DNA from 2 places in the Mesorhizobium sp. B2-6-1 genome. Region 2 is predicted to be linked to the other one. Evidence: riboswitches for the same ligand, from Rfam matches in the RefSeq annotation. Region 2 holds a riboswitch; the other holds the start of a gene.

Region 1 (14,354 bases), on a different contig from region 2:
CTGAAGTGCGGCCTTCGGCGCGCCGATGGCGGCTCGCGCAACGTTCAAGCGAACACAGCCAGTGCGGTCGTCAGCACCAGCGTCGCGGCAAAGACCAGATTGATGATGCGCGAAGCCACCGGCCTGCGAAGAAAGCGCGCGAAAGCAGCGCCCGCAAGCAGCCACACGGCATGGATGGCGACGATCATGCATGCGAGAGCGGTCAGCTTCGGCCCGGTGCCGATGGCGCCGGCGCCCGAATCCGCGGACGCGCCGGCGAACACCGCGGCGATGGCCACATAAGCCTTCGGGTTGGCCACCGCCAGCAGGAACCCGCCGGTGAATGTCGGTCGCGCGGCCTCGCCGGCATCCGCCGCCAGGGGCGGCGCGCTGGCAATCTTGAACGCGAGATAGAGGATATAGGCAGCCGACGCCGCGACAAGCAGCGGCGCGAGCGGCGGCATCGCGGCAAGCATGGCGCTCACCCCGCTTGCCACGACCAGAAGCACGGTGATCGTGCCCAGGATGACCCCCAAGGCGTAGCTCAGGGAACGGCGCAGGCCGAAAGCCGCGCCGACGGCGATGACGCTTATCGTCGCCGGTCCCGGGCTGCCCATGACGGCCGTAGCGGCAAGCATCAGCGCAACGAGCTGACGCCACATATCCGGCTGCGAAAAAAGCGGGCCTGCCATCCGCGCCTCCTGTCTTGCCAAGCGTCAATGACGGTATGGCAAGGTCGGGGCGACCGTCTTGGACGATCGTGCGCGCTGCTGACGGCTCAGCCGCTCGCCTTGTCGAGCTCGGCCATGTCGTCGGCGCTCAGCTCCAGCGACACCGCCTTGATCAGGCTGTCCATCTGTTCAGGCTTGGTGGCGCTGGCGATAGGCGCGGTGACGCCCGGCCGGGCAATGACCCAGGCAAGCGCCACTTCCGCCTGTTTGGCCGAATGCCTGGCGGACACCGCGTCGAGTGCCGCGAGGATGCGCATACCGCGCGCATTGAGGTAATCTTTCACGCCGCCGCCGCGCGGGCTTTGACCGAGATCGGCCTCGCTGCGGTATTTGCCGCTCAAGAAACCCTTGGCCAGGCTGAAATAGGTGATCACGCCGATGTCCTCCGCCATGCAGAGATCGCGCAGCGGGCCATCGAACGACGAGCGGTCGTAGAGATTGTATTCCGGCTGCAGCACTTCATAGCGCGGCAGGCTGCGCAGGCTTGCCACGTCGAGCGCGGCGCGCAACTGGCCGGCGTCGAGATTCGAGCAGCCGGCATAACGGATCTTGCCCTTGGCGAGGAGCTTTTCATAGGCGCCGAGGGTTTCCTCATAGGGCGTGGTTGGATCCGGCCAGTGCGACAGATAAAGATCGATGAACTCGGTCTGAAGCCGCTTCAGCGATGCATCGACGGCCTTTTCGATGTAAGCGGCGGACAGGTCCTTGTGGCCCTGCCCCATGTCTGAGCCCACTTTGGTGATCACCACGACCTTATCGCGGTTGCCGCGGTCCTTCATCCATTTGCCGATGATGGTTTCCGATTCACCGCCCTCGTGGCCGGGCACCCAGCGCGAATAGGCGTCCGCTGTGTCGACCGCGTTCAGGCCGGCGCCGACGAAGCGGTCGAGCAGGTCGAACGACGTCTTCTCGTCGGCGGTCCAGCCGAAGACATTGCCGCCCAGAACCAGCGGCGCGATGGAAAGGTCGGTGCGACCGAGACGGCGTTTCTGCAAGGCTGATCTCCGTGTTGGTGGGATTGGGCGGCTATCGCCCGTTGAGAGTCGGAGCCTAACCTAGGTCTCGCCGCATCGAGGTCAAAGACCTCGCCGGATTTTTCCGCAAGCCAGCGCTTCACAAAGGCGCGATCCGCCTGGCCACGTCTTCCAACCAGTGATCGCGGATGCCGAGCGCCCGGAGATGGTCCAGCGTGCTCGACACATAGTCCTCATTGTTGCCGGATTGGCCGACAGCGCCGCGCACCACATCAGCGGCGTGGGCCGCATCGAGCGCACCGGCATACTGCTCATGATTGCGGTCGACGATATAGGCCACGGCCTCGACCGTGCCGCCGCCGTCAAGGCGGACATTGAGCATGCGCTCGAGATAGACATTGGTGACCAGCTCGCGCTCACGCAGATAGGCGATGACCTCGTCCCGCAACTCGCCCGGCACCCGGAAAGCCAGCCCGACGCAGGAACCCCCGCGGTCAAGGCCGAGCACCAGCCCCGGACGTTCCCGCGTGCCGCGATGCACGAAGGAATAGACGCACAGCGCGCGACGATAGCCATGCAGGCGCGCCCGCCTTGTCTCGACATGCGCGAACCCCGGCCGCCATATCAACGAACCATAGCCAAACACCCAAAAATCGCCCATATCGCCGTGCCTGATTGCGTAAGAATGGCAACACCACACCGGAATCGGTGTTTTTTCCGTCCATCTCTGTCTACCTATTGTCGTTGCCAGAATCGACAGCCCGCCCACAGCCCCCATGCGTGAACGAGAACCGCAGCATGACGTCCACTGACGAACGCCAGCCGAAGCATCGCCGCCGCCTGTTCTGGCTTGCAGCGTTTGTCATCGCGCTGTTCGCCATCTACAGCGGCGGCTGGTTCTATCTCGCCGACAGGGTCCGGAGCGAAGCCGACAAGGCGGTCGCCACGCTCAACAAGAGTGGCATCGAGGCCGGCTGCGCCAATCTCCAGGTCAGCGGTTATCCCCTGAGCTTCGCCGTCTCCTGCGACAATCTTGCTTATGAGGACGACGCCAAGAACCTTGCCGCCTCTGCCGGCTCCTTCAACGCCGTCGCCCAGATCATCCAGCCGCTGTCGCCGGTCGCGGACCTGCGCGGTCCGCTCAGGACCTCGGTTCCGGGCATGGTGCCGCTGTGGATCGACTGGGATGATCTTAAGGCCAACGTCAAGCTCTCATGGCCGCTGCCGCGACGCATTTCGCTCACGGCCGAGGGCCTGTCCGGCCAGACCGATCCGGCCGACGACACCGATCCGGTGCAACTGTTCAGCGCCGGCAAGGCGGCGGGCCAGCTGCAGCCGAACGGCAGGGATATCGACTATATCGGCAGCTTCGGCGATCTGGAGATCGACCCCGATGCGATCGGGGGCCGCGTCCTGCCGCCGCTCGACGCCAGTGGCGAGGCGACGCTGAAGAACGGCCTGGCCCTGATCGGCACGCAACTGAAAAGCCTGCGCGGCCAGGCCGTCGAGATCCGCAGGCTCGATTTGTCGTCGGGCACGGCGCACGTCACCGTTTCCGGGCCGCTGTCGGTCGACGCCGAGGGCCTAGTCGATGCCGATCTGATGATCAGGCTGAAAGACCCGAAAGCCGTGGCCGCCATTCTCGGGGCCGCCATACCCGAACAGAAGAACCAGATCGAACAAGGCTTTGCCGCCCTGGCGCTGCTCGGCAACGAACCGTCGATGCCGCTCAAGGTGGTCAAGGGCAAGGCCTCGCTCGGCTTTATCCCGCTGGGCAAGATCACGCCGGTCGACTAAGCATCCCCAATGGACAGACCGGCAAAACTCCTGAGCGTCGGCGCGCTGACGCTCGACACCATTCTTCGCGTCGAAGCGCTGCCCATCCATCAGGGCAAGTTCATGGCCGCCGATGGCGTCCAGATCGCTTCCGGCATGGCCACGAGTGCCGCCTGCGCCGCACGCCGGCTGGGCGCCGAAGTGTGGCTTTGGGCGAGCGCCGGCGATGATCAGGTCGGCGACCAGCTGATATCGGGCATCGAGGCGGAGGGCGTCGATTGCAGCCTCGTCCGTCGCGTCCCCGGAGCGTCCTCGGCGCTGGCCGCGATCCTTGTCGACGGCCATGGCGAGCGCATCATCGTGCCTTTCTACGATCAGCGCGCTCAGGCCGATCCCGACGGCTTGCCGGTCGCCGATCTCACGGCTTTCGATGCCGTGCTGGTCGATGTGCGCTGGCCGGGTGCGGCGGCGCTGGCGCTCAGCGCTGCGCGCGCTGCCCGCCGCCCTGGGATCCTCGATGCCGACACCGCGCCATTGGCAGTGCTGGAGCGGCTGTTGCCGCTCGCCTCGCACATCGTCGCCTCCGAACCGGCGGCGCGCATCGTCTGCGGCCAGGCGCTGGACCCGCAGGCCGCATGCGCCGACCTTGCGTCGCGCACCGACGCTTTCGTCGCGGTAACCGCCGGCGGGGCTGGAACCTGGTGGCATGACAGGCAGGCCGGTTGCGTACGCCACGTCGCTGCGCCAAAGGTCAAGGTGGTGGATACGCTGGCAGCCGGCGACGTCTTTCATGGCGCATTCGCAGCCGGATTGGCGCAAGCCATGCCGATCGAGCAGGCGCTACGCTTTGCCAGCGCGGCCGCAGCGCTCAAATGCCAGCGCTTCGGCGGCAGGCTGGGCGCGCCCGATCGTGCCGAGACACTGGCGATGATGGCGGCGACCTGGCCTGAAGGAGCCTAGTTTTTCGCCGGATGCTCGACCGCCTGGCGACCGAAATCCGGCACGTCGATGTCCTGGCCGGCCTCGATGATCGAGCGTCGCACGGCGCGGGTGCGGGTGAACAGGTCGAACAGCTTGTCGCCGTCGCCCCAGCGGATCGCCCGCTGCAGAAAAGCCAGATCCTCCGAGAACCGCGCCAGCATTTCCAGGATCGCGTCCTTGTTGTGCAGGCACACGTCCCGCCACATGGTCGGATCGGAGGCGGCGAGGCGCGTGAAGTCGCGGAAACCGGAAGCGGAATATTTGATGACTTCCGTCTTGGTCACCGATTCCAGGTCATCGGCGGTGCCGACGATGTTGTAGGCGATGATGTGCGGCAAATGCGAGACGATGGCCAGTGTCATGTCGTGATGCTGCGGATCCATCGTGTCGATGTTGGCGCCACAACGGCGCCAGAATTCGGAAAGCCTTTCCAGCGCGTCCGGATCCGTGTCCGGCAGCGGGGTGAAAATGCACCAGCGGTTGTCGAACAGATCGGCGAAACCGGCATCGGGCCCAGATTTCTCCGTGCCGGCCAGCGGATGGCCGGGAATGAAATGCACCCCACCGGGTATATGCGGCTGCATCTGTGCGATCACGGAAGCCTTGGTCGAGCCGACATCGGTGACGATGGCGCCCCTCTTCAGCGCCGGCGCGATCTCTTGCGCCACCGCGCCGGACGAGCCGACCGGCACCGAGACGATAACCAGGTCGGCATCGCGGACCGCTTCCTTGGCATCTATGGCGTAGGAGGAGCCCAGCCCAAGCTCTTGCGCCCGCGCCAGCGTCGCGGCGCTGCGCGTCGAGATGGCGACATGGCCGGCCAGGCCCTCGCGGCGGATGACGCGGGCCAGCGACGAGCCAATCAGGCCGATGCCGACCAGCGCGATCTTTTCGAACATCGGTGATGCCATGGCGTTTTAGCTTTTCAGGAATGTCGTGAGTGCCGCGACAACGCCGCGATTGGCCTCTTCGGTGCCGACCGTCATACGCAGTGCGTTGGGAAAGCCATAGCCCGAAACACGCCGCAGTATGTAGCCGCGCTGGGTGAGATAATCGTCCGCCGCCGCGGCCGAATGCTTGCCGTCGTCGGGAAAATGAATGAGGAGGAAATTGCCGACGCTCGGCGTCACCCGCAACCCGAGCCCGGTCATCTGTTCGCTCAGCCAGGCCAGCCAGGTCTCGTTATGCGCGACGCTACGCTCGATATGGGCGCGGTCGCGGACGGCGGCGATGCCGGCCTCGATCGCCGTCGCATTGACGTTGAAGGGACCGCGTATGCGGTTGATCGCGTCGACGATGTGCATCGGCCCATACATCCATCCGATCCGCGCCCCGCCAAGTCCGATCTTGGAGAAGGTGCGGGTCATGACCACGTTCTGAGAGCTGCCCGCGAGCTCGATGCCGGCCTCATAGTCGTTGCGCCTGACATATTCGGCATAGGCGGCATCGAGCACCAGAAGCACGTTCTTCGGCAGGCCGGCATGCAGGCGGCGCACCTCCTGGAACGGCACGTAAGTGCCGGTCGGATTGTTGGGATTGGCGAGGAACACGATCTTCGTACGTGGCGTGACGGCCGCCAAGATCGCATCGATGTCGGCGCGCTCCTCGGTCTCCTTGACCGCGACAGGCGTCGCCCCCGCCGACTGGATGTAGATCTTGTAGACCATGAAGGCGTGTTCGGTGAATATGGCCTCGTCGCCGGGCGCGAGATAAGTCTGCGCCAGCAAGCCGAGAATCTCGTCGGAGCCGTTGGAACAGATGATGTTCTGTGCGTTCAGACCATGCACCTCGGCGATTGCTTCGCGCAGGCGCCGGGCGGTGCCGTCGGGATAGACGTCGAGCTTGGCGGCGACCTCGCGCGCGGCCTCGATTGCCTTCGGCGAGGGGCCGAGCGGGTTCTCGTTCGACGACAGCTTGTGGACCTTGTCCACCCCGGCGGGGGCCGAGCTCTTGCCCGGCACATAGGCCTCGATGTCCATGATGCCCGCGCGCGGGGTTGGACGTGCCTTGTCCGGGGTCTGGCTCATATCGCAAATCCGTCGAGAACGCTTCCGTCCTGGAAGCCGCTGCGGAAATACAAGCCATGGCCGGCAATGTCGAGAGGTGGCAGTGGTGCCAGCAGTTGGCATTGACGGCGGGGCAGGCGAGTTCTAGAAGGGCAGCAACAGTTCCGTGGTGATTTGGCCGGTCGGCTTGCAGCCACGTTAAACAATTCGCTAAAGGGCCGTTTGCGTGACGTAACCGGCTTTGCGAAGGCATTGCCGGTTTTTTATTGTCCGCGGCCGGCCGGACGAACGCATCGGCCGCGCTGACATCGGTAGCGATTTCCGTAAAAGGCAAGGGTGCAGCAAGAGAGACGAGATGGCCGCTCAGCGCGCTGGCAGAACCAACAACGAGGCAGACCAACCGTCGAGTCCGGTCGTGCGCTTCGGCGCCGACAAGCCGCTCAAGCTCGACGCCGGCACGCTGCTGTCGCCGTTCCAGATCGCCTACCAGACCTACGGCACGCTGAATGACGCCCGTTCCAACGCCATTCTCGTATGCCACGCTTTGACCGGCGACCAGCATGTGGCCAGCACCAATCCAGTGACCGGCAAGCCGGGTTGGTGGGAAGTGCTGATCGGCCCCGGCAAGATCATCGACACCAACCGTTTCTTCGTCATCTGCTCAAACGTCATCGGCGGCTGCCTCGGTTCCACCGGCCCGGCATCCACCAATCCCGCCACCGGCAAGCCTTATGGGCTCGACCTTCCGGTCATCACCATCCGCGACATGGTGCGTGCCCAGCAGATGCTGATCGATCATTTCGGCATCGAAAAACTGTTTTGCGTGCTCGGCGGGTCGATGGGCGGCATGCAGGTGCTGCAATGGGCGTCGAGCTATCCGGAGCGTGTTTTCTCGGCGCTGCCGATCGCCACCGGCGCGCGTCATTCCTCGCAGAACATCGCTTTCCACGAGGTCGGCCGGCAGGCCGTGATGGCGGACCCCGAATGGCATGGCGGCAAGTATTTCGACCACGGCAAACGCCCGGAAAAGGGGCTCGCCGTGGCGCGCATGGCCGCCCACATCACCTACCTGTCGGAAGCCGCCTTGCACCGGAAGTTCGGCCGCAACCTGCAGGACCGCGAAGCTCTGACCTTCGGCTTCGACGCCGACTTCCAGATCGAGAGCTATCTGCGTCACCAGGGCATGACTTTCGTCGACCGCTTCGACGCCAATTCCTATCTCTACATGACGCGGTCCATGGACTATTTCGACCTCGCCGCCGACCATGGCGGCAGGCTGGCCGATGCTTTTGCCGGCACCAAGACACGCTTCTGCCTGGTTTCGTTCACCTCGGATTGGCTGTTTCCGACAGAGGAGAGCCGCTCGATCGTCCATGCGCTGAATGCCGCCGGCGCGTCGGTGTCCTTCGTCGAGATCGAGACCGATCGCGGGCACGACGCCTTCCTGCTTGACGAGCCGGAACTGTTCGCCGCCATCAATGGCTTCATCGGCTCGGCCGCGCGAGCGAGAGGGCTCGGCGCGTGACCCGGCAAAGTTACAGTCTTGTGCATCAAGGATCATGCGCCACGACAAGGGGCAAGCCATGAGCGTCAACCGCGCCCAGCGCGTCGATCTCGAGGTGATCGCCGGTCTGATCCCTCCGCAATCGCGGGTGCTGGACGTCGGTTCCGGCGACGGCTCGCTGCTCGAGCTTTTGCAGGAGACCAAGCAGATCGACGGCCGCGGACTGGAGCTGTCGCAGCGCGGCGTCAACGAATGTGTGGCGCGCGGCCTCTCGGTCGTGCAAGGCGACGCCGACAAGGATCTCGAATTCTATCCCGACAAGGGTTTTGATTTCGTCGTCCTGTCGCAGACCTTGCAGGCGACCCGCAACCCGAAGCTCGTTCTCGACGAACTGCTCAGGATCGGCGAACACGCCATCGTGTCCTTCCCCAATTTCGGCCACTGGCGGGTGCGCCTGTCGCTGTTCGTCAAGGGCCGCATGCCGGTGACCAAGGACCTGCCCTATTCCTGGTACGACACGCCAAATATCCACTTCTGCACCATCCGCGACTTCGTCAATCTGTGCGAGGAGCTTGGCGCGACCGTGGAAAGGGCGACCGCGCTCGACGCCAACGGCCAGAAGATCGGCCTGTCGATGCCATGGTGGTTCTGGAACTTCTTCGGCCAGCAAGCGGTGTTCTTGTTGAAGCGATAAGGGCCATCCCGGAGGTGGCTATGACACCCCCTTTTCGGGCGAAGTCGAGCTGCAAGCTGATCTCTGCGACGAAGGTCATCAGCAGGTTGGAACGCATAGCCCGGCGAAGGCTCAGCGATCGAGCTCCGGGAAATAGGGATCCGACAAGAACCGTCTGTCGCGTTCGCCTTGCAGGCAGTCGATCGGAGCCTCGGCTTCGGCGGGAATGATCCTGGTCTCGTTCTGAACGCCGCTCACTTCGAGAATCAGCTTGCGCCGGATTGCCGTCGAAAATTCGGCGGCTGTATAAATCGGCAGCACGAAGGAGCCCGGCCCGCCGGTGACGCACTGGGCGTAATACCGGTCGAGGTGGCTGAAGGTGGGCGATGGATTGATCAGGATCGGCAGGCCGTTGATGACGATGCCTCTGGCGTTTGCCGCATCCCGCGTGGCGGTGACGGGCGGCCCGATATTGTTTGGTCCGTCACCGGAAATATCGATGACGCTGCGTTCGCTTTCGAAAGTAGTGCGGTCGAAAAGCCCTGCACCGAAGGCGAGCGCGCCGGAGATCGACGTGCCGCGGAAGCTGCGGAACGGGCGGGCTGCAATCTTGTCGGCAAAAGCGTTGGCGCTCTCAGCGCCGTCGATGACCTGCCAGCCGATGAGCGCGTCGTCGCGCACAGTGCCGGCCCATTCGAAATAGGTGAGCGCGATGCGACCGGCGTTCCCGGCGCGGACCGCCTTGATGAAGTCGGGATGACGCAGCGCCTCCACATAGCCGGCGCGCTGCAGGGCGAACTCCTTCTCGTCCATCGACAATGAGATATCGACCGCCAGCACCAGTTGGACATCAACGGCCAGACTATCCGGCGCAGGCGCAGTCACGGCGGCCTCGGTGCAGGCCAGGCAGGCAAGCAGGCTGAGAGCATCAAGCATGGCCGGCTCAAGCTATGTTTCCGGTGCGATCTTCCCTCGCGATCACGGCGAAATAAAGCTGCCACGTGGCGTGGCGCGGGCTGGTCCGAATAGATGCCGGAAGTGCTATTTCTTGCGGCGAGGAGCGGCCGGCGGCGGCTCGATCGCGCCTGCCCTTATGCGCGCGGGCTTCAGAGCCGGCACGCCGGACGCCTTCACGATGGTCAGTGCGCGCGGGAAGAATTGATTGTTGTGCTGGCCGCGGCCTATATTGAGGATCGTCGCCCCGCCCAGCCGCTTCTCCAGCATCGACAACACCCGCCGCAGTGTCGGTCCGTCGAAGGCATCGAGAGCCTCATCGATGATCACCCATTTTGGTTGGCGCAGCACGAGGCGGGCAAAGGCCAGCAGGCGCAGTTCGTCGTCGGCCAGTTCATGCTCCCAGCGCGCGCTGCGGCCGAGCGACGACGACAGGTGTTCCAGGCCGATCTCGGCCAGCACGGCTGAGATATCGGCATCGCTTGCCGGCGCAACCCCGTCCACGCGGTCGAGCACTTCGCGCAGCGTGGCGGTTGGGAAGTAAGGCGTGCGCGGCACGAAGATGGGCGTCTCTCCCGCCGGCATGCCGATGCGCCCGCTCCCCCATGGCCACAGGCCGGCAATGGCGCGAAAGAACAGCGTCTTGCCCGCGCCAGGCTCGCCGGTGAGCATGACGCGTTCGCCGGCGTGGATCTCGACATGCTGGTCGGCGAGCCTCGTGCAGCCCTCCGGCGAGGCCACTTCGAGTTTCTCGAAGGTCAGCTTGCCGTTTGCATTCTCGCCGAATTCGATGCGCCTTTCCTGGCCGTGCAGCACATCGGTCTCATCCAGCGCAATGCGGAAATCGGCGACGCGCATCAGCGTCGCGCGCCAATCGGCGATGCTGCCGATATTGTTGATGAACCAACGCAATGAAGAATGGACCTGATTGAAGGCGCCGACCGCCATCATCAGTCCGCCGAAGCTGATATCGCCCGCGAAATAGACCGGCGAAGCGACCAGGATGGGAGCCACCACGGTGATCCAGCCATAGGTGTCCGTCACCCAGGCGAGATTGATCTGGGCGTTATAGATGCGTCGCATGGCGCCGAGCACGGTGCCCAGGTCGGTTTCCAGCCGCCGCCTGGCATCGGGCTCGCTTCGGGCGAGCGCGATGGCATCGATGTTCTCGTTGACGCGCACCATCGAGGAACGCAGCTCCGCCTCGCGTGTGTAGCGGTCGCTGTTGAGGTGGATCAGTGGCCGTCCGACCAGCCAGCTCAGCCAGGAAGCCGTTCCGGCATAGAGGATGGCCGCCCACACCATGTAGCCCGGTATGGCGAGCGATGTCCCGCCGACATGGAAGACGAAGCCCGAGGACAGCTCCCATAACACGCCGACGAAGGAGGCGAGCAGGATTAGGGATTGCAGCAGGCCAACGCCAAGATCCGTCGACAGGTCGGAAAGATGGCTCGCGTCCTGCTGCATGCGCTGGTCGGGATTGACCCCGATGGCGCCTGCATGCGCCAGGCGAAAAGCGCGCGCCGGCCGCATCCATCCATCGATCAGATCGAGCGTCAGCGCCTCGCGCAGCTTCAGCCGGATCGTCTGATTGAGCCAGGTCTGGCCGACATTGAGCACAAGAAGCCCACCGGCAATCGCGGCAAAAACGGCGAGCTGGTGCAGGAAGGCCTGCATGTCGCGGCGTGCAAGCGCATCGTAGAAAGGCTGGTTCCAGCGGTTGAGCAGAACCTGGCCGATCGAGGTCGCGACAATGACGGCAACCATTCCGATGGAGGCCCAGCGTAGCCCTTTGCGGACCGGCGACCCGGCAAGCGCCAGCTTGATGGTTGCCACCTGATCACGCAGGCTCGAAGCTTCGACCGCAGCGATAGGCCGGGCAGAGGCATCATTGTCCGGATAATCGGCCATGAGCTGAAGTCCTTGCGTTCAAAAGCGGTGCTGAAAACCGGATGAAGTGTAGTGACGCCACTGGTCACTCAGCCAGGCTGCGAGCCCGTCAGCGACAGATAGGTCGCGAAATGCCGTCCGGCGCAAGTTTCTGGCATGATCACGAAGGTGTCATTCGCGGACCCGGCGATGTCGTGGCCCCGGTCTCTATTCGCCGGCCGAGCCGCGTTGCTGCATGCGGCGAAAGCACCGGCACGAAAACCCGTCGGGAAGCGCGCTGGGCGGCCGGCACGCCCTGATAGAGCCGCTTCTGCGCCTCGACCACGATGACGCCGGAAAAGATCGGCCACAGCCGCCGGCCGGCGCGCTCCACCATATTGTGGAAGCGCATCATGAAACGCCGCCGCGATGGCGGAAAGAACAGGGCGTCGGACCAGGCGGCGGGCGTGAAATTCGCCTCGCGCAGCAACTCGGTGAGCTGACCGCGCGAGAACGGCCTGCCATTGCCAAACGGCGTGTGCTCGAACCGCGCCCAGACGCCGCGCCGGTTGGGCACGACGATGACCACCCGGCCGGCCGGCGACAGCACGCGCCAGATCTCGTTCAGCGTTTCGCGCGGGTTTTCGACATGCTCGAGCGAATGCACGAGCAGCATGCGGTCGATGCAGGAATCGACCAGCGGCAGTTCCTCGTCGAAAACCAGAGCCGTCGCCGTCGGTCCCGCCGCCGGCCAGACCACGGCGCCCTGCGTCGCCGGCATGAAGGCGAACACCCGCTCGGCGTCGCTGCCGAACCGTTCCAGCCAAGGCAAGGTGTAGCCGAGCCCGACAAGCCGCTCATTGGGCACGGTGGCCCATATCGATGACAAGGCCATGGTGATCGAATGCTCGGCGAAGCGACCGAGCGCTGTCGAATAGAAGGAGCGGAGATCGACGATGTCGGAATGCATGTCAGGGATGTAGCCGCGATATCGGCGGGTTTCAACAAAAGGCCGCGACGTCCCGAGATCCCGGATGTCGAATGACATCCTGACATTAGTCATCTCCGGGATGACATCCGCGCGTCGGCGTCCTATGTCTGCGGCGAAAGATGGAGAGATGCGATGGCGGTCGAAATCGAACAGTTCATGTGCCGCAGCGACAATTTCGGCGTGCTGGTGCATGATCCCAAAAGCGGTCAGACCGCGCTTATCGATGCGCCGGAAGAAGCGGCGATCCTGGCTGCGGTCAAGCGCACCGGCTGGACGCCGACGATGATCCTGACCACGCATCACCATGTCGACCATGTCGAGGCCAATCTGGCGCTGAAGCAGCGCTTCAAGCTGCGCATCGTCGGTCCCGAAGCGGAAAAGGCCAGGATCCCCGGCATTGACGACACGGTCGAGGACGGTTCGGTCCTGCATCTCGGCGAGGAACGTATCGAAGTGATCGCCACCCCCGGCCACACCGCTGGCCACGTCTCCTATCACCTGCCGGCATCGAAAGTGGCGTTCACCGCCGACACGCTGTTCGCGCTCGGTTGCGGGCGGCTGTTCGAATGCAAGCCGCCGGTGATGTTTGAATCCCTGAAGAAGCTCGCGGCACTGCCTGCCGCGACCGTGATCTATTGCGGGCACGAATACACGCTCGCCAACGCCCGTTTCGCGCTGAGCGTCGACCCGACCAATTCGGCATTGAAGGAACGCGCGGCAAAAATTGAAGCGCTGCGCGCCGATAACAAGCCGACGCTGCCGACCACGATCGGCGAGGAATTGTCGACCAACCCTTTCCTGCGCTGGCATGATCCGGCAATCCGCAGGCATTTCGGCATGGAGAAGGCGTTGGACGTCGAGGTTTTTGCCGAGATCCGCAAGCGCAAGGATAATTTCTAGGCCAAGCGACACTGGTCGAAACCATGACGAGTTCCGCAGAAATCATCGCCATCCTTGGCATGAAGCCGCATCCGGAAGGCGGCTGGTACACGGAAACCTTTCGCGACGGGGGCGGCGGAGCTCGAGGCCACTCGACGGCGATCTATTTTCTGCTGGAGCAGGGCCAGGTTTCCGCCTGGCATCGCGTCAGGGATGCAGCCGAGGCCTGGCACTTCTACGCCGGCGCGCCGCTGGCGCTGTCGATATGGGAAGAAGGCGGCCCAAAGGCTAACCGGGTGATCGAGCAGGTGCTCGGCATCGAGCTTGCGGCCGGCGAGCGGCCGCAAATCGTCGTGCCGGCGGGCTGGTGGCAATCGGCGCGCAGCCTGGGCGAGTGGACCCTGGTCGGCTGCACCGTGGCGCCGGGCTTCGACTTTGCGGCGTTTGAACTGGCGGAGCCTGGTTGGCGGCCTAAACAGCTCTGACGCAGCCGGAAACCCTTAGCGCAGCAGGAAACCAAGCGTGATCACGAGCTGCGCGGCGTAGTAAAGCACCCAGACCGCCAAACGCATCCAGGCGCGATGTGGCGAAATGGCGGCCGCCAGGAAGCGTTCCGTGGCCAGCAGCGCGTCGGACGCCATGAACAGCACGGCACCGCCGATAACAGCGGCACTGCTCGTCGTCAGCGCCGAAATGCCCATGGCGAGGATGGCCGCGACATAGCCCGCGATCGGCGCTCGCAGGGCCGGGCCGACGCGGCGCCACAGCGCCGCCAGCATGAGAATAACGAATACCGCCATCGCAAGTGCGATTGCCGCGCGCCAAGGTTGGGCCCCCAGCACTCCCATCCCCCCGCCGCTGCGCAGGAACAGCACGACGTAGACGATATGCGCGGCGAGAAAGCTGCCCAGCCCGCCCAGAAACATCTTTTCGCCATCCCGCGACAGGAAGGCGTCGCCGATGGCGCTCAGCGCAAGAGCGGCGACCAGTAGCAGCGGCCCGCCCTGCATCGCCGCCAGCACGGCAAGCATGGCCAC
Region 2 (14,354 bases):
CGCGCTGATGCTTTGGGGCTCGCCAGAAAGGCGCTTGGCGCGAGGACCGACGAGGAAGATGCTGCGATCACTGCCGCCGCCGAGGCCGATCCGGATGCGCAGCCGACCGATGCCGCTTCGCGCCGCAAAGTTGGCCGACCGCCGCTTGCGCGACCCAAACGTGCGGTACAGTTGCGCCTCGACGCCGATGTTGTCGACCGTTTCAGGGCCGGTGGTGATGGCTGGCAGACGCGCATGAACGAAGCGTTGCGCAAAGCGGCAGGCCTGTAATCCTCGGTCTGCCAGTCCTCATCGGGCCTTCAACGCCTGCGCGATGTCGTCCAGCAAATCGTCGGTATCTTCCAACCCGACCGACAGCCTGAGCGTGCCGGGTCCGATGCCGAGCTCGGCGCGCGCTTCGTCGCTGAGGTTCTTGTGCGTCGTCGTCGCCGGATGGGTGATCAGGCTTTTGGCGTCACCGAGATTGTTCGAGATCAGGACGATGTCGAGCGCGTTCTGCAAGGCGAAGGCACCCTGCTTGCCGCCCTTGACGTCAAAGCAGATCAGGGTGGAGCCGCCCGACATCTGCTTCTTCACGACGTCAGCCTGCGGATGGTCGGCGCGCCCGGGATAGATCACGCGGGCGATCTCCGGCTGCTCGGCCAGGAAATCGGCGACCTTGCCGGCGCTCTCCGTCTGCTGGCGCACGCGCAGCGGCAGCGTTTCCAGGCCCTTCAGCAGCGTCCAGGCATTGAACGGCGACAGGCTGGGGCCGGTATGGCGGAAATAATCGTGCAGGTTCTCGTCGATCCACTTCTTGTCCGACAGAATGACGCCGCCGAGACATCGGCCCTGGCCATCGATGTGCTTGGTCGCCGAATAGACCACGATATGCGCGCCGAGCTGCAACGGCTTCTGCTGCAGCGGCGTGGCGAAGACATTGTCCACGACCAGCCGCGCGCCGATCGAATTAGCAAGCGAAGCGACGGCGGCGATGTCCACCACCTCAAGCGTCGGGTTGGTCGGGCTTTCCAGGAAAAACAGCTTGGTGTTGGGCCGAACCGCCTTTTCCCAATTGGCGATGTCGGTGCCGTCGACCAGCGTCGCCTCGATGCCGTAACGCGGCGCCAGCGTCTCGACCACCCAGCGGCAGGAGCCGAACAGGGCGCGCGCCGCAACGATATGATCGCCGGCCTTGACGCTGCACAGGAGTGCTGCCGTCACCGCCGCCATGCCGGACGCGGTGGCGCGCGCGTCCTCGGCGCCTTCGAGCGCGCACATGCGCTTCTCGAACATGTCGACGGTCGGATTGGCGTAGCGCGAATAGATGAAGCCCGGTTCCTCGCCCTTGAAGCGGGCTTCGGCGGCTTGGGCCGTTTCATAGACATAGCCCTGGGTCAGGTACATCGCCTCGGAAGTTTCACCGAAGCCGGAACGCAGAGTCCCGCCATGCACGAGTGCGGTCTGAGGCTTCCAGTTGCGCGTCTTGCTCGTCATCGTCCTATCCAAACACAAAAAAACCGGCCGCGAAAAAGTCGCAACCGGTCCATGCGGCCTTGCGGCCCGACGGTCCTTTAGCGACTTGTTTAACGTGGCTGCAAGCCGACCGGCCAAATCACCACGGGATAACGACCCTTTAGACCCGCGCCACGCTTGCGTCAATTGCCGGCTTCATTAAGAGACTTGTACCAGCAGAGCGGAGCCAGACTTTGCGGCAGACAGGAATTCTTCCCGATCAGGACATTGCGGCGCTGTTCCAGTCCGGCGCGCTGAAGTCGTCGCGTGCGCTCGACGCCGACCAGATCCAGCCGGCCAGCCTCGATCTGAGGCTCGGCGACAAGGCGTGGCGGGTGCGCGCGTCCTTCCTGCCGGGTCCCAACCACAAGGTCAGTGAAAAACTCGACCGGCTGAAGCTGCACGAGATCAGCCTGGCCGACGGCGCCGTTTTGGAAACCGGCTGCGTCTACATCGTGCCCCTGCTCGAAAGCCTGGCGCTGCCGGCGGAAATTTCGGCGTCCGCCAATCCCAAGAGCTCGACCGGGCGGCTCGATATCTTCACCCGCGTGATGACCGATCGCGGCCACGAGTTCGACAAGATCGCCGCCGGCTATCATGGTCCGCTCTATCTCGAAGTCAGCCCACGCACCTTCCCGATCGTCGTGCGCGCCGGCTCGCGCCTTTCGCAGATACGCTTCCGCACCGGCAATGCGCTGCTCTCGGAAGCAGAGTTGCATCAATTGCACCGGGCCGAAATGCTGGTCGCCACCGAACCGCCGAACATCTCCGGCGGCGGCATCGCATTGTCGATCGATCTCAACGGCGACAGTGACGGGCTGGTCGGCTATCGCGGCAAACACCATACCGGCCTCGTCGATGTCGACAAACGCGCGGCGCAGGAGATCGTCGACTTCTGGGAGCCGATCCACAAGAGCGGCGCCGGCGAGCTGGTGCTCGATCCGGACGAGTTCTACATCCTCGTCAGCCAGGAAGCGGTGCATGTGCCGCCGCTCTACGCGGCCGAAATGACGCCCTTCGATCCACTGGTGGGCGAGTTCCGTGTCCACTATGCCGGCTTCTTCGATCCGGGCTTCGGCCACTCGGCGGCCGGCGGCACCGGCAGCCGCGCCGTGCTCGAAGTGCGCAGCCATGAGGTGCCGTTCATCCTCGATCATGGCCAGATCGTCGGCCGGCTGGTCTACGAACATATGCTGAAGCGGCCGCAGGCGCTTTACGGTACCGAGCTCGGCTCGAACTACCAGGCGCAGGGCCTGAAGCTGTCCAAGCACTTTCGCGCCGCGCCCTGAACGCTCATCACCGTCAGGCAAGATACTTGCCTGCGCCGGCTCGCCATGCTTGGCTACCTCGCCGGCCGCCGACGTGGCGGCGCTCAAGGGGAATGAAAATGCAGATTTCGAAATGGATCGTATCGACGGCGGCCGCCGCCATGCTGACGCTTGGTGCCGGCGTCCTGTCGGTGCATGCGGCGGAGAAAATCAAGATCGGCACCGAGGGCGCCTATCCGCCGTTCAACACCATCACGCCCGACGGCAAGGTCGAGGGCTTCGACATCGACATCGCCAACGCCTTGTGCGCGCAGATGAAGGTCGAATGCGAGATCGTCACCCAGGACTGGGACGGCATCATACCGGCTCTGCAGGCCAAGAAGTTCGACGCCATCATCGCTTCGATGAGCATCACCGAGGAGCGCAAGAAGCAGGTTGCGTTCACCCACAAATACTATACGACGCCGCTGTCGCTCGTCGCCCTGAAGGACAGCGACATCGCCTCGACCGAACCGGCGGCACTCACCGGCAAGACGGTCGGCGCCCAGGCGGCGACCACGCAGGCCAATTACGCCCAGGACGTCTATGGCAAGGCCGGCGCCGAAGCGAAGCTCTATCCGACCCAGGAAGAGGCAATCACCGATCTCCAGAACGGCCGCCTCGACGCCGTCCTTTCCGACAAGTTCGTGCTGATGGACTGGATGAAGAAGGCGAGCGACGGTTGCTGCAAGATGGTCGGCGACGTCAAGGGCACCGAGACCGAAGCCGGCATTGCCGTGCGCCTCGAGGATACGGCGCTGCGCGACAAGCTCAACGCAGCCATTGACGCCATCGTCGCCGACGGCACCTACAAGAAGATCCAGGACAAGTATTTCGATTTCGATATTTATTGAGATCTGAGACGCTTCTTACCTTCTCCCCTTGTGGGAGAAGGTGGCCTCGCGAAGCGAGGTCGGATGAGGGGTGTTCCAGGGAACGCCAACGCCTCACTCCGGCCAGCACCCCTCAACCGTCTCGGCGCTGCGCGCTGATCCACTGCCCTGGGGCAAGCCACGGGTCTCGCCCCGTCCTTCGGATCCCACAGGGGAGAAGGAAATGATGGCCACCCTCAGAGCGCCTTCACCGCCACCTTCACCGGCTTTTCGATTTCGAGCGGGTTGCGCAGCGGCAGGCCGAAATCGCCGGCCTCGATCTCGAACACGTCGCCGGCCTCGGTCTTGATGCCGTCGGCGAAGGACAGGGTCGCGGTGCCGAACATGTGCACATGCACGTCGCCCGGCTGGCGGAAAGCCGAATATTTGAAATGGTGGTGTTCGAGATTGGCGATGGTGTGCGACATGTTCGCTTCGCCCGACAGGAACGGCTTTTCCCACATCAACTTGCTGTCGCGCCAGATGCGTGAGGAGCCCCTGATGTCGGCGGGCAGGTCGCCGACCAGGATCTCAGGTCCGAAGGAGGCGTTGCGCAGCTTGGAATGGGCGAGGAAGAGGTAGTTCACGCGTTCGGTCACATGGTCGGAAAATTCGTTGGACAGCGTGAAGCCGACCCGGAACGGCGCGCCGTCGTCGCCGATGACATAGATGCCGGCAACCTCGGGCTCCTCGCCGGCATCCTTGGCGAAGGCAGGTGACAGGAGCGCGGCACCCGGCGCCACGGCCATCGTGCCATTGCCCTTGTAGAACCATTCCGGCTGCACCCCGATCTGGCCTTTCGCGGGTTTGCCGCCTTCCAGCCCCATGCGGAACATCTTCATGGAATCGGTGAGCTGCTCTTCGCCGTCGGTGCTGAGCTTCTTGTGCATGGAATCGCGCGTTGCCGCCGAGCCGAGATGCGTGAGCCCCGTGCCGGTCAGATGCAGATGCGCCGGATCGGGATGATTGATCGGCGACAGCAGCCGCCCCTTCTTGTAGGCGGCGTCGAGATCGACGGTCTCGCCAAGTCCCTTGCGTTCGATCAGCGCGGCAAGGCCCACGCCGGTACGAGCGGCTTCCATCGCCAGCGAATAGACGCTGCGCGCGCCGTTGATGATCCGGGTCTTGCCGCCCGTGCGTGCAACGACACGGATGGTCTCGGCGTCGTCGAGAATCTGCGAGATCAGCATGATCAGTCCTCTCTCATATCTTGGCATGGCTGCCTTCTGGCAAACCCTGACCTGCGCGGCTCGGACTGGCCGTGCCACGGGTTGAACTCGTCGTCCGGATTGCGCTCGCGAGCCCGGTCCCTGAAGGACTTCTTCAAGCCGGCGAATTGCCGGCAGCGCCGCGACCGTATGCCTCCTGCTTGCCTCGCCTGAAACCTGTTCAGGCCTTGTTCTTGTTGTAGACGTCGAAGATCACGGCGCCGAGCAGCACCAGGCCCTTGACCACTTGCTGCCAGTCGACATTGACGCCCATGATCGACATGCCGTTGTTCATCACGCCCATGATGAAGCCGCCGACCACCGCGCCGATGACCTGACCGACGCCGCCCATCGCCGAGGCGCCGCCGATGAACACCGCGGCGATGACGTCGAGCTCGCTGCCGAGGCCTGCCGCCGGCACGGCCTGGCCAAGGCGCGCCGCGATGATCAGGCCGCCAAGCGCCGACAGCACGCCCATATTGACGAACACGTAAAGCGTCAGCCGCTCGGTCTTGATGCCCGACAGCTGCGCGGCCTTGGCGTTGCCGCCCATCGCATAGATGCGGCGGCCGATCGTCATGCGCTTGGTGACGAAGACGAACAGCGAGATCAGCAGGCCCATGACGAGCAGCACCACCGGCAGGCCCCGATAGCTGGCGAACTGGTAGACCAGGAACAGCGCCAGCGCGCTGCCGACCAGCGTCTTGATGACGAACAGGGTAAAGGGCTCGGCCTCATAGCCGTGGCGTTCGCGTTTGCGTCGCGTCCGCAGCCCGAAATAGGCATAGGCCAGCACGGCGATCAGGCCCAGCACGATCGTCGTCATGTGCAGCGTCAGGCCGCTGCCCATAATCGTCTTGCCGGCTGCATTCACCGTTGGCGGGATCAGCGTCAGCGGTCCGATGACATCTGGAATGAAGCCGGAGCTGAGTGCCTTGAACTCGGGCGGCAGCGGCCCGACCGAAGATCCGCCGCCGAGCAGCGCCTGGCAGATGCCGCGGAAGATCAGCATGCCGGCCAGCGTCACGATGAAGCTCGGTATTCGGTGATAGGCGATCCAGTAGCCTTGCGCCGCGCCGATGAGGCCGCCCACGATCAGGCAGACGATGGAGACCACCAGCGGGTTGCTGAATATGCCGAGAGGCCAGATCACCATCATCATCGCCGCCAGCGCGCCGATGAAGCCGGCCACGGACCCCACGCTGAGGTCGATATGACCCGATACGATGACCAGCAGCATGCCGAGCGCCATCACGATGATGAAGGAGTTCTGCTGCACCAGATTGCTCAGGTTCACCGGCTTGAACAGCGTTCCCGAGGTGGTGAACTGGAAGAACACCATGATGGCGATCAGCGCCAGGATCAGGCCGTATTCGCGCAGGTTCGTCGCCAGCGCCGATACGGCGATGCGTGGACGCTGCCCTACATCTTCGGCGACGTTGCTCTGCGGGGCGGGGGCGCTTTCCGTGCTCATGCTGCTTTTCCTTCTCCCCGAACGATGGCGCGCATTATTCTTTCTTGGCTTGCGTCCGCCGCGGGCATTTCGCCGACGATGCGGCCTTCGTTCATGACATAGATGCGGTCGGTGATGCCGAGCAGTTCTGGCATTTCCGACGAGATGACCACGATCGCCTTACCTTCGGCCGCAAGGCGCGCGATGATCGTATAGATTTCATATTTGGCGCCGACATCGATGCCGCGCGTCGGCTCGTCCAGGATCAGCACTTCCGGGTCGGCGAACAGCCATTTCGACAGCACCACCTTCTGCTGGTTGCCGCCGGAAAGATTGCCGGTCATCTGATAGACGCTGGAGGCGCGGATGTTGGTCTGCTTGCGATAGTCGTTGGCGACGGCAAGCTCGCGCAAATCGTCGATCACGCTGTGGCGCGACACGCCGCCGAGATTGGCCAGCGTAATGTTGTGCTTGATATGGTCGATGAGATTGAGGCCGTAGGTCTTGCGATCCTCGGTCACATAGGCAATGCCGTGTTCGACCGCCCTGCTCACAGAGGAGACGTCGATCGGCTTGCCCTTGAGCAGCACCTCGCCGGTGATGCGGCGCCCATAGGAGCGGCCGAACAGGCTCATGGCGAATTCGGTTCGCCCGGCGCCCATCAGCCCGGCAATGCCGACCACCTCGCCCTTGCGCACATTGATGTCGATGCCCTTGATCACCTGCCGCTCGGCGTGGAGCGGGTGATAGACCGACCAGTTCTTCACCTCGAACACGACCTCGCCGATATCGGGCTCGCGCGGCGGATAGCGGTCGTCGAGCGAACGGCCGACCATCGAGGTGATGATGCGGTCTTCCGAGATGTCCTTCCTGGACAGCGTCTCGATGGTTCGCCCGTCGCGGATGACGGTCACCTTGTCGGCGACCCGGTTCACCTCGTTGAGCTTGTGCGAGATCAGGATCGAGGTCATGCCTTGTCGCTTGAATTCGAGCAGAAGGTCGAGCAGCGCCTGGCTGTCCTTTTCGCTGAGCGACGCCGTCGGCTCGTCGAGGATCAGGAGCTTGACCTCCTTGCTCAGCGCCTTGGCGATCTCGACCAGCTGCTGCTTGCCGACACCGATATTGGTGATCAGCGTCTTGGGGTCCTCCTTGAGGCCCACCTTCTTCAGCAGGGCGCTGGTGCGCGCCTCGTTGGCATTCCAGTCGATGACGCCGTATCGGGCGTGTTCGTTGCCGAGGAAGATGTTTTCGGCGATCGACAGCATCGGCACCAGCGCAAGCTCCTGGTGGATGATGACGATGCCCTTGCGTTCGCTGTCATGAATGCCTTTGAACTGGCATTCCTGGCCCTGAAAGATGATCTGGCCGTCATAGGTGCCGGAGGGATAGACGCCCGACAGCACCTTCATGAGCGTCGATTTGCCGGCGCCGTTCTCGCCGACCACGGCGTGGATCTCGCCTTCCTCGACCCGAAGGTTGACGTTCGACAGCGCCTTGACGCCGGGAAACGTCTTGGTGATGTCCTGCATCTCCAAAATCGTCGAGGCCATGGGTAAAGTGCTCCTGCGAGACCCGCAACAATACCGGGGTCGCTGGTGAACGAAAAGGGGCCCTGCGTTGCGCAGGACCCCTGGCTATGCAACCGAATTTACTTCAGTTCGTCGGCCTTGATGTAGCCGGAGTCGACGACCAGGGCCTGGTAGTTCGACTTGTCGACCTCATGCGGCGTCAGCAGGATCGAGGGAACGACCTTGACGTCGTTGTTGTAGGTCTTGGTGTCGAGGCCTTCCGGCTTGCCGCCCGAGAGCACCTTGTCGACGAGCTCGACGGTGGCCTTGGCCAGTTCGCGGGTGTCCTTGAACACGGTCGAGTACTGCTCGCCCGAGATGATCAGCTTCACCGAGGCGGTCTCGGCGTCCTGGCCGGTCACGATCGGCCACGGCTGGGCCTCCGTGCCGTAACCGACAGCGCGCAGCGAGGCGGTGATGCCGCGCGACAGGCCATCATAGGGCGACAGAACGCCATCGACGCGGCTGCCGTCCGAATAGTTGGCCGACAGCAGATTGTCCATGCGCGCCTGGGCGGTGGCGGCGAGCCAGCGCAGCGTGCCGACCTTGTCCATGCCGGTCTGGCCGGACTTGATCTTGATCGAACCGTCGTCGATCAGCGGCTGCAGGACGGAAATCGCGCCGTTGTAGAAGAAGAAGGCGTTGTTGTCGTCGGGTGAGCCGCCGAACAGTTCGACGTTCCACGGCTTGGTATTCGGGAAGCGCTCCTTGAGGCCCTTGACCAGCGAATTCGCCTGGATCACGCCGACGCCGAAATTGTCGAACGTGGTGTAGTAGTCGACATTGGGCGTCTTCTTGATCAGGCGGTCATAGGCGACGACGACGACGCCGGCATCAGCGGCCTTCTGCAGCGCATCCGACAGGGTGGTGCCGTCGATCGAGGCGATGATCAGCGCCTTCGGACCCTTGGTGATTTCGTTTTCCAGCTGGCTGAGCTGGTTGGGGATGTCGTCCTGCGCATATTGCAGGTCGACCGTATAGCCCAAAGCCTCGAGCTGGGACTTGACGGCATCGCCGTCGTTGATCCAGCGCTGCGAGGTCTTGGTGGGCATCAGCACGCCGACGAGACCCTTGTCGGCGGCGTGCGCCGAATAGGTCATGGCAGCGATGCCAAGGGCCGCGACGGCGGCCAGCGTCTTGATGATCTTCACAATTACTCTCCCTGGTTGATGGACGCGACACCTCGGGGCTTCGCGGGCCGCGCAGGCGAGCAGGAGCGCAAGCGCCGCTGTCGTCTATCGATCTCCGGTATCCTCCCAATCGGCCCTGGGACTGATTTCAATCGACACGATTTTCCTCGTCATCGACTGGCACGCCCCAGGACGCGCGAAGGGTGTGTCCCTTTGCCATAACTGTCAAATGCGATCTTTGATGATTGCTATACCGAAACTGGTATACGTTGACGCTAAACTCAAGGGCATTGGGAGCGAAGGGAAATCAATGGCAACGTTGCGCAATCCTGGCGGGATTTCAGAAGGTTACGAGGTGCTCCCCGGTGACGGCGAGACCCTGCTGCGCAGCGGCCTCAGCCTGCGCCATATGCGCATGATCGTTGCACTGGACGATCACGGCCGGGTCAGTTCCGCCGCCCAGGTCATGAATATCTCACAGCCGGCGGCCTCGCGCATGATCGCCGAGATGGAAGCCGTGCTGGACGTCACGCTCTGCGAAAGGCTGCCGCGCGGCGTCACCTTGACGCCCTATGGCAAGGCGCTCGCCAGGCGCGCGCGCTCCATCCTCTTGGAGATGCGCGAGGTCGATCGCGAGATCTCCGAACTCAAGGCGGGCAAGGGCGGCTCGGTGTTCCTTGGTGCGGTGACGGCGCCCGCGATCGAGCTCGCGGTGCCGGCGATCCGCGAAATCCGCCGCATCTACCCGCGCATCGAGATCACCATGCAGGTCGAGACCTCCAACGTGCTGGCGCGCGAGTTGATCGCGTCGCGCCATGACTTCATCATCGCGCGCATCCCCGACGATCTCAACCCGCGGCTGTTCGAGTCCCGTGTGATCGGCGTCGAGAAAGCCTGCCTGATCGTGCGCCGGGGCCATCCGCTGACCGAGGGCAAGGCGGTGCGGTTGGAGGAGACCGCGGCCTATGACTGGGTTTTCCAGTCCGGCGGCTCGCCGCTGCGCCAGGCCATGGAGAGCAATTTCCTGAACCGCAACATCGCGCTGCCGGACCGCATCCTCAACACCAGTTCGCTGCTCCTGACCCTGGTCATGGTCGCGCACTCCGACGCCATCGCGCCGGTCTCGATCCAGGTGGCGAAATTCATCCAGAATCCCGAAGGGCTGGCCGGCGCCATCGATGTCGTCCAGACCGAATTCGACATCGAGGTCCGGCCCTACAGCCTGATCACAGTGAAGAACCGCGCCCTGTCGCCGGCGGCAAAGATGCTGCATGACTTCATCCTGCGCGAAGTGGGATGACCGGAACAAAAACCAGGTAAGTGCGTTCAAAGGCCAATCGGCGTTCGCGCCGGAGCTCGTTTTGAGCCGGGGAACGATGCGCCGATGATAAACAACTCGGGAGATTTTGATGGAACGTCGGTTGTTTCTTACTGGAATGCTTGGCGTCGCGGGGGCCGTTGCTTTTGCAGGCCTGGCCAGGCCCGGCACAGCAGTTGCCGGGGTCCCGAACGGCAACGGAATCCTTGACGAGCTCGACAAGGACGACCTCGACAGGGCTGATGCGGCCGTCTTCGAAGGAGACGATCAAGCCGAGGTGGAGCAGATCTCGCATCGCCGGTGGCATCGCCGGCACCGTCGTCATGGGCGCCGCCGCGCCTGGCGCAGGGTCTGCCGCAGCTATTGGCGCCGCGGCCGCCGCCATGTCCGCTGCTGGCGCAGGCGCGTCTGGGTTAGTGTTTGGCTCTAAAACGATACCGGGAAAACGGCTGGAGCGGTTTTCCCGGGACCATGGCTCGACCGCATCTCCGATCATTTCGGCAATCTGTCGGTTCGCAAGTGCGACCGGCCGGAGAAGATCAGGCCGAGGATCCGGGCGCTGCGCGCGAAGTTCGAGGCGACGCCGCGCGCATGCAGGTCTGCCGCGCGTGCTGTTCGAGGTCGCCCGCGGCGCGCTTGCGCTGAACCCCTGCGAGGCTACCAAGCAGCTTTACAGCGGCTCGCGCTCGGAGATCATCTGAACCGATGCCGATCTGGCCCGCATCCGGCCGCACGCCGCCGCAAGGCTGCGATCCCGCCTCTATGACGATCTGCGCGCCTGCTGAAGCGCATCCCGTTCCGCTCGCCCGTCATCCTGACCTCGAGCATGAGAAGACCGTGGAACAAGGATGGCCTCGGAAGCTCGTTCATCCAGGCTAAGAAGGATGTATGGTCGGAAGGCTGCGACCTCCATTTTCACGATCTCCGCGGCACTGCGGCGACGAAGTTCTACGTTAACGGCCTGACCGAGCGCGAGATCGCTGAGGTCATGTCACGAGGAAGACAACGTCTCCCGTATCATCCGCCGTTACGTCGGTCGTTCCGCTGCGATCAAGGATATGATGAAGCGTCTGAACGCGGTCCAAGGGAAGCTCACATCCTGACAATCTGTTGTCAGGGTCCTTACATCAGATCGCCGGATTTTTTCCATTTAGACAGCTCTAATAGTATAGATGGAAGGAATCGAAGCAGTATCAGGAAGGAATCGATGCCAAATCCAGGCCTCTCCCTCGTGGGATTTATGGATATCGGAAATGCAATCCAGCATCTGCGCAACGGATGCATTCCGGCCGATCCTTCCGACGCAGCTTTGATTCAGGAGTGGAACGCGGCTCGTGGAATGCTGGGACCGCCCATCGCCAACGCTGGCCATCCAGAAGTCCTGGACATCCCGCAGGCTCATCACCGGTACGTTGACGATCTCCTGAACAATTCCCACTACGCTCCGCAGTTGCAGGGTGTCGCTGTCCGGCTGGTGGAAATCGAGCCGCTACTTGCCTATCAGGCAACTGTCGACGATGGCAGATCGGCGCATCATTGCGGCGCTCTCCCACCCGCTCCTCCACTGGGTGACCTTTTCCCGATATGTCTTCCTCAGGCACAGGTGAATGAAGCGGTCTCGGCTGTGCTGAATGGCAACTCTGCCATGCTGCGCTCGAAAAGCCTGAATGTTCGGACGATGCAAGCTGGCGTGATGAACGGCCAAGCTATGGGACTGTTTTTCGGAGTAAGCTTGCCGCACGTCCACGTGGTCAGGTTCAACGGCCGTTGCTACCTTCACAATGGATTCCATCGAGCCGTCGGACTGCGTGCCGCCGGCGCAACGCATCTTCCTTGCCTATTCCGTGACGTCAACGATGCGGCCTCGGTTGGCCTCAACCCTCCGAGCACATTTGACCTTCAGTTGTTGGAATCCACCAACCCGCCGACCCTCGGCCACTTTTCACAGGGCAGGGCATACGCAGTCGAACTCCGGAAATTGATCCGGGTGCTTCATGTCAGTTGGGCGGAATATGCGGTTCCCGAGGACTTCTAACAGCTGATTGCCAGCGTCAGAGTCTCAGACGGATTTCGCGAAGGAGAAGAATCCGGAGCAGGGTTCTTGACCAGCATGCTCGATTCAGCATCGACAATATCGCGACGGTTCACCGAACTGCCGGTAGCCTTCACCGTCTTCTGTTCGACTTGCAGATCCGTGCGTCGAGCTTCATGCATTGCCTTCGCGCTCCTCTGTCAGGCTCACACTGAGACGCAATACTCGTGACAACATGCATCATCACGGTTAACGCCACGTTAACCTGGTCGCTTCGCAATTGTCGGCTTTCTAGCCGATCTCAGCCGCGAAGCGGTTGTTCCCATAAGCGGCATCCTATCAGGAAGTTCCGTTCTGGGAAGACAAATTCCTCATCCGACATATAGTGCAGTGCACAAGAAAACAAGCCATTCTTCGGATGTAGGTAAACGGACCGCCACCAAGGCCGGACGGAGCCACCAGCGAACAGAGTCCTGTAAAACCGCTGGTTTTCAGGGTTCTCTCAATCAGGCTCCAGCCCTTGCGACGTTTGCTGGAGCGGGTAGCGGGAATCGAACCCGCGCGTTCAGCTTGGGAAGCTGACAGGCTACCATTACATCATACCCGCGCAGCAGCCTCGTTACCATGAGGGCTGGCCATCGGGCAATCGCAAAGCGGCTCACTTTCCACACGGTACCGTCCCAGCGACCGGCGCGCCGCATGCCGGTTCCGCCTGCTATTTCACTTTCGCGATCTCGGTGCCGGCTGCAAAGCTCGGCCAGTATCTCGAGATGGCGAGTGCGGCGCCCGCGGAAGAGAAGTGACCATAGTCGAAATAGAGAAATTGCTTGTTGCCGGCATCGGCATACGAGCAGCCTGCGGCGTCGCACAGATAGGTCAGCGGGTCTATGAAGTCAGCGCCTTTGACGAAGGGCAGAACCCGCTTGTTGATGTCCGGATCCATGGCCATCGGCCAGGACATGTTCGCGGTATCTCCTCGTCTTGCGAAGAAGGCGATTTTCTGGACGTCGGCGATGAATTCGGGAGACTGGCCGATGACGTAGACCTTGACGCCCATCTGGCGAAGCCGGTCGATCGTCTTCTGGAGGCCGCCGAAGCCCCTGACCTCGTAGTCGGTCCATCGGCCACTCAGGATCACGGCCTGAATGTTGGCTTCGCGGATGATCGACAGGGCTCGCTCGTTGAAGCTGGTACAGGCGGGTCGGGCGTAGGAAAAATAGGTCAGGTCCGGAGGGCAGCCGGCATAGGTGTATTGGATGACGTTAGCCTGGATTTTCTGGGCGTTGGCTTCAAGTCCCGAGACATAGTGGGCGGCGAAGGAATCGCCCCACAACAGCACATTGGTGGCAAAGCCGCTCGTTCGGGTGCAGGCGGCAAGGTTCCAGTCCTCGATCCGGTTCGAGCCTTCGTTGAAGCAGATGCCGTTGCGCCAGTCGCCAACCTGGATCCGTTCCGTTGAAAAGTCCGGGAAGCGTTGCGGAAAACCGTTGCCGAGCGCCCCGGCCACGCCGCCGACGCAGAGCAGGACGATTGCCGTCGTGGAAAAGGCGAAGATAGGCAGCGGTGCGGTGTAGGCCCGTTTCCGCCGAAACGGCTGCTCGACATATTTCCACGAGAACGCCGCCAGGGCGAAGCTTGCCACGGTCATGGCGATGATCGTCGGCACGCCGATGGCTTTCAGCGAAACGTAATGGACGAAAGAATTGATCGGCCAATGAACGAGGTAGAGCGAATAGGAAATGAGGCCGATCCAGACCAGCGGCGGAAACTGCAACACCCGCGTGGCGATGGTTGCCGGCCCCTGTTCGCCCGCCCTTTCGTGGCCGGCATAGATGAGCAGCGCGGTGCCGATGCAGGGGAACAAGGCATTGTAGCCCGGAAAGGGGTCGCTCTCCGAAATCGTGACGAAGCCGAAGGCGACCATGGCAAAGCCGGCGAGGCCGATCAGTTCCATTGCCGGCTGGCTGGCAAG

What was found. A riboswitch is a leader RNA that binds a small molecule or an ion and turns the genes downstream of it on or off. The one in region 2 is predicted to bind S-adenosylmethionine.
Positions count from the first base shown of each region.
Region 1: linked by a shared signal. The riboswitch ahead of FJ443_RS15915 (homoserine O-acetyltransferase) and the one ahead of FJ443_RS10550 (O-succinylhomoserine sulfhydrylase) in region 2 are both predicted to bind S-adenosylmethionine.

Region 1 is NZ_VFUH01000007.1:29,923-44,276, reverse strand. Features, by position in the region: gene FJ443_RS15955 (1-acyl-sn-glycerol-3-phosphate acyltransferase) at 1-4, shown strand, start outside; gene FJ443_RS15950 (LysE family translocator) at 45-671, opposite strand; gene FJ443_RS15945 (aldo/keto reductase) at 758-1,705, opposite strand; gene FJ443_RS15940 (gamma-glutamylcyclotransferase) at 1,824-2,345, opposite strand; gene FJ443_RS15935 (DUF2125 domain-containing protein) at 2,483-3,481, shown strand; gene FJ443_RS15930 (sugar kinase) at 3,491-4,420, shown strand; gene FJ443_RS15925 (prephenate/arogenate dehydrogenase family protein) at 4,417-5,352, opposite strand; gene hisC (histidinol-phosphate transaminase) at 5,359-6,468, opposite strand; SAM riboswitch at 6,604-6,681, shown strand; gene FJ443_RS15915 (homoserine O-acetyltransferase) at 6,803-7,972, shown strand; gene metW (methionine biosynthesis protein MetW) at 8,031-8,645, shown strand; gene FJ443_RS15905 (DUF1194 domain-containing protein) at 8,757-9,560, opposite strand; gene FJ443_RS15900 (ABC transporter ATP-binding protein/permease) at 9,666-11,489, opposite strand; gene FJ443_RS15895 (methyltransferase domain-containing protein) at 11,629-12,417, opposite strand; gene gloB (hydroxyacylglutathione hydrolase) at 12,571-13,338, shown strand; gene FJ443_RS15885 (cupin domain-containing protein) at 13,362-13,802, shown strand; gene FJ443_RS15880 (lysoplasmalogenase family protein) at 13,818-14,354, opposite strand, start outside.
Region 2 is NZ_VFUH01000004.1:15,045-29,398, reverse strand. Features, by position in the region: gene FJ443_RS10555 (BrnA antitoxin family protein) at 1-270, shown strand, start outside; gene FJ443_RS10550 (O-succinylhomoserine sulfhydrylase) at 289-1,476, opposite strand; SAM riboswitch at 1,534-1,611, opposite strand; gene FJ443_RS10545 (2'-deoxycytidine 5'-triphosphate deaminase) at 1,689-2,783, shown strand; gene FJ443_RS10540 (ABC transporter substrate-binding protein) at 2,924-3,655, shown strand; gene araD1 (AraD1 family protein) at 3,871-4,863, opposite strand; gene mmsB (multiple monosaccharide ABC transporter permease) at 5,063-6,355, opposite strand; gene mmsA (multiple monosaccharide ABC transporter ATP-binding protein) at 6,352-7,884, opposite strand; gene chvE (multiple monosaccharide ABC transporter substrate-binding protein) at 7,983-9,053, opposite strand; gene FJ443_RS10515 (LysR family transcriptional regulator) at 9,343-10,332, shown strand; gene FJ443_RS31130 (hypothetical protein) at 10,310-10,675, opposite strand; gene FJ443_RS10505 (hypothetical protein) at 11,558-12,385, shown strand; tRNA gene FJ443_RS10500 (tRNA-Gly) at 12,916-12,989, opposite strand; gene FJ443_RS10495 (acyltransferase family protein) at 13,098-14,354, opposite strand, start outside.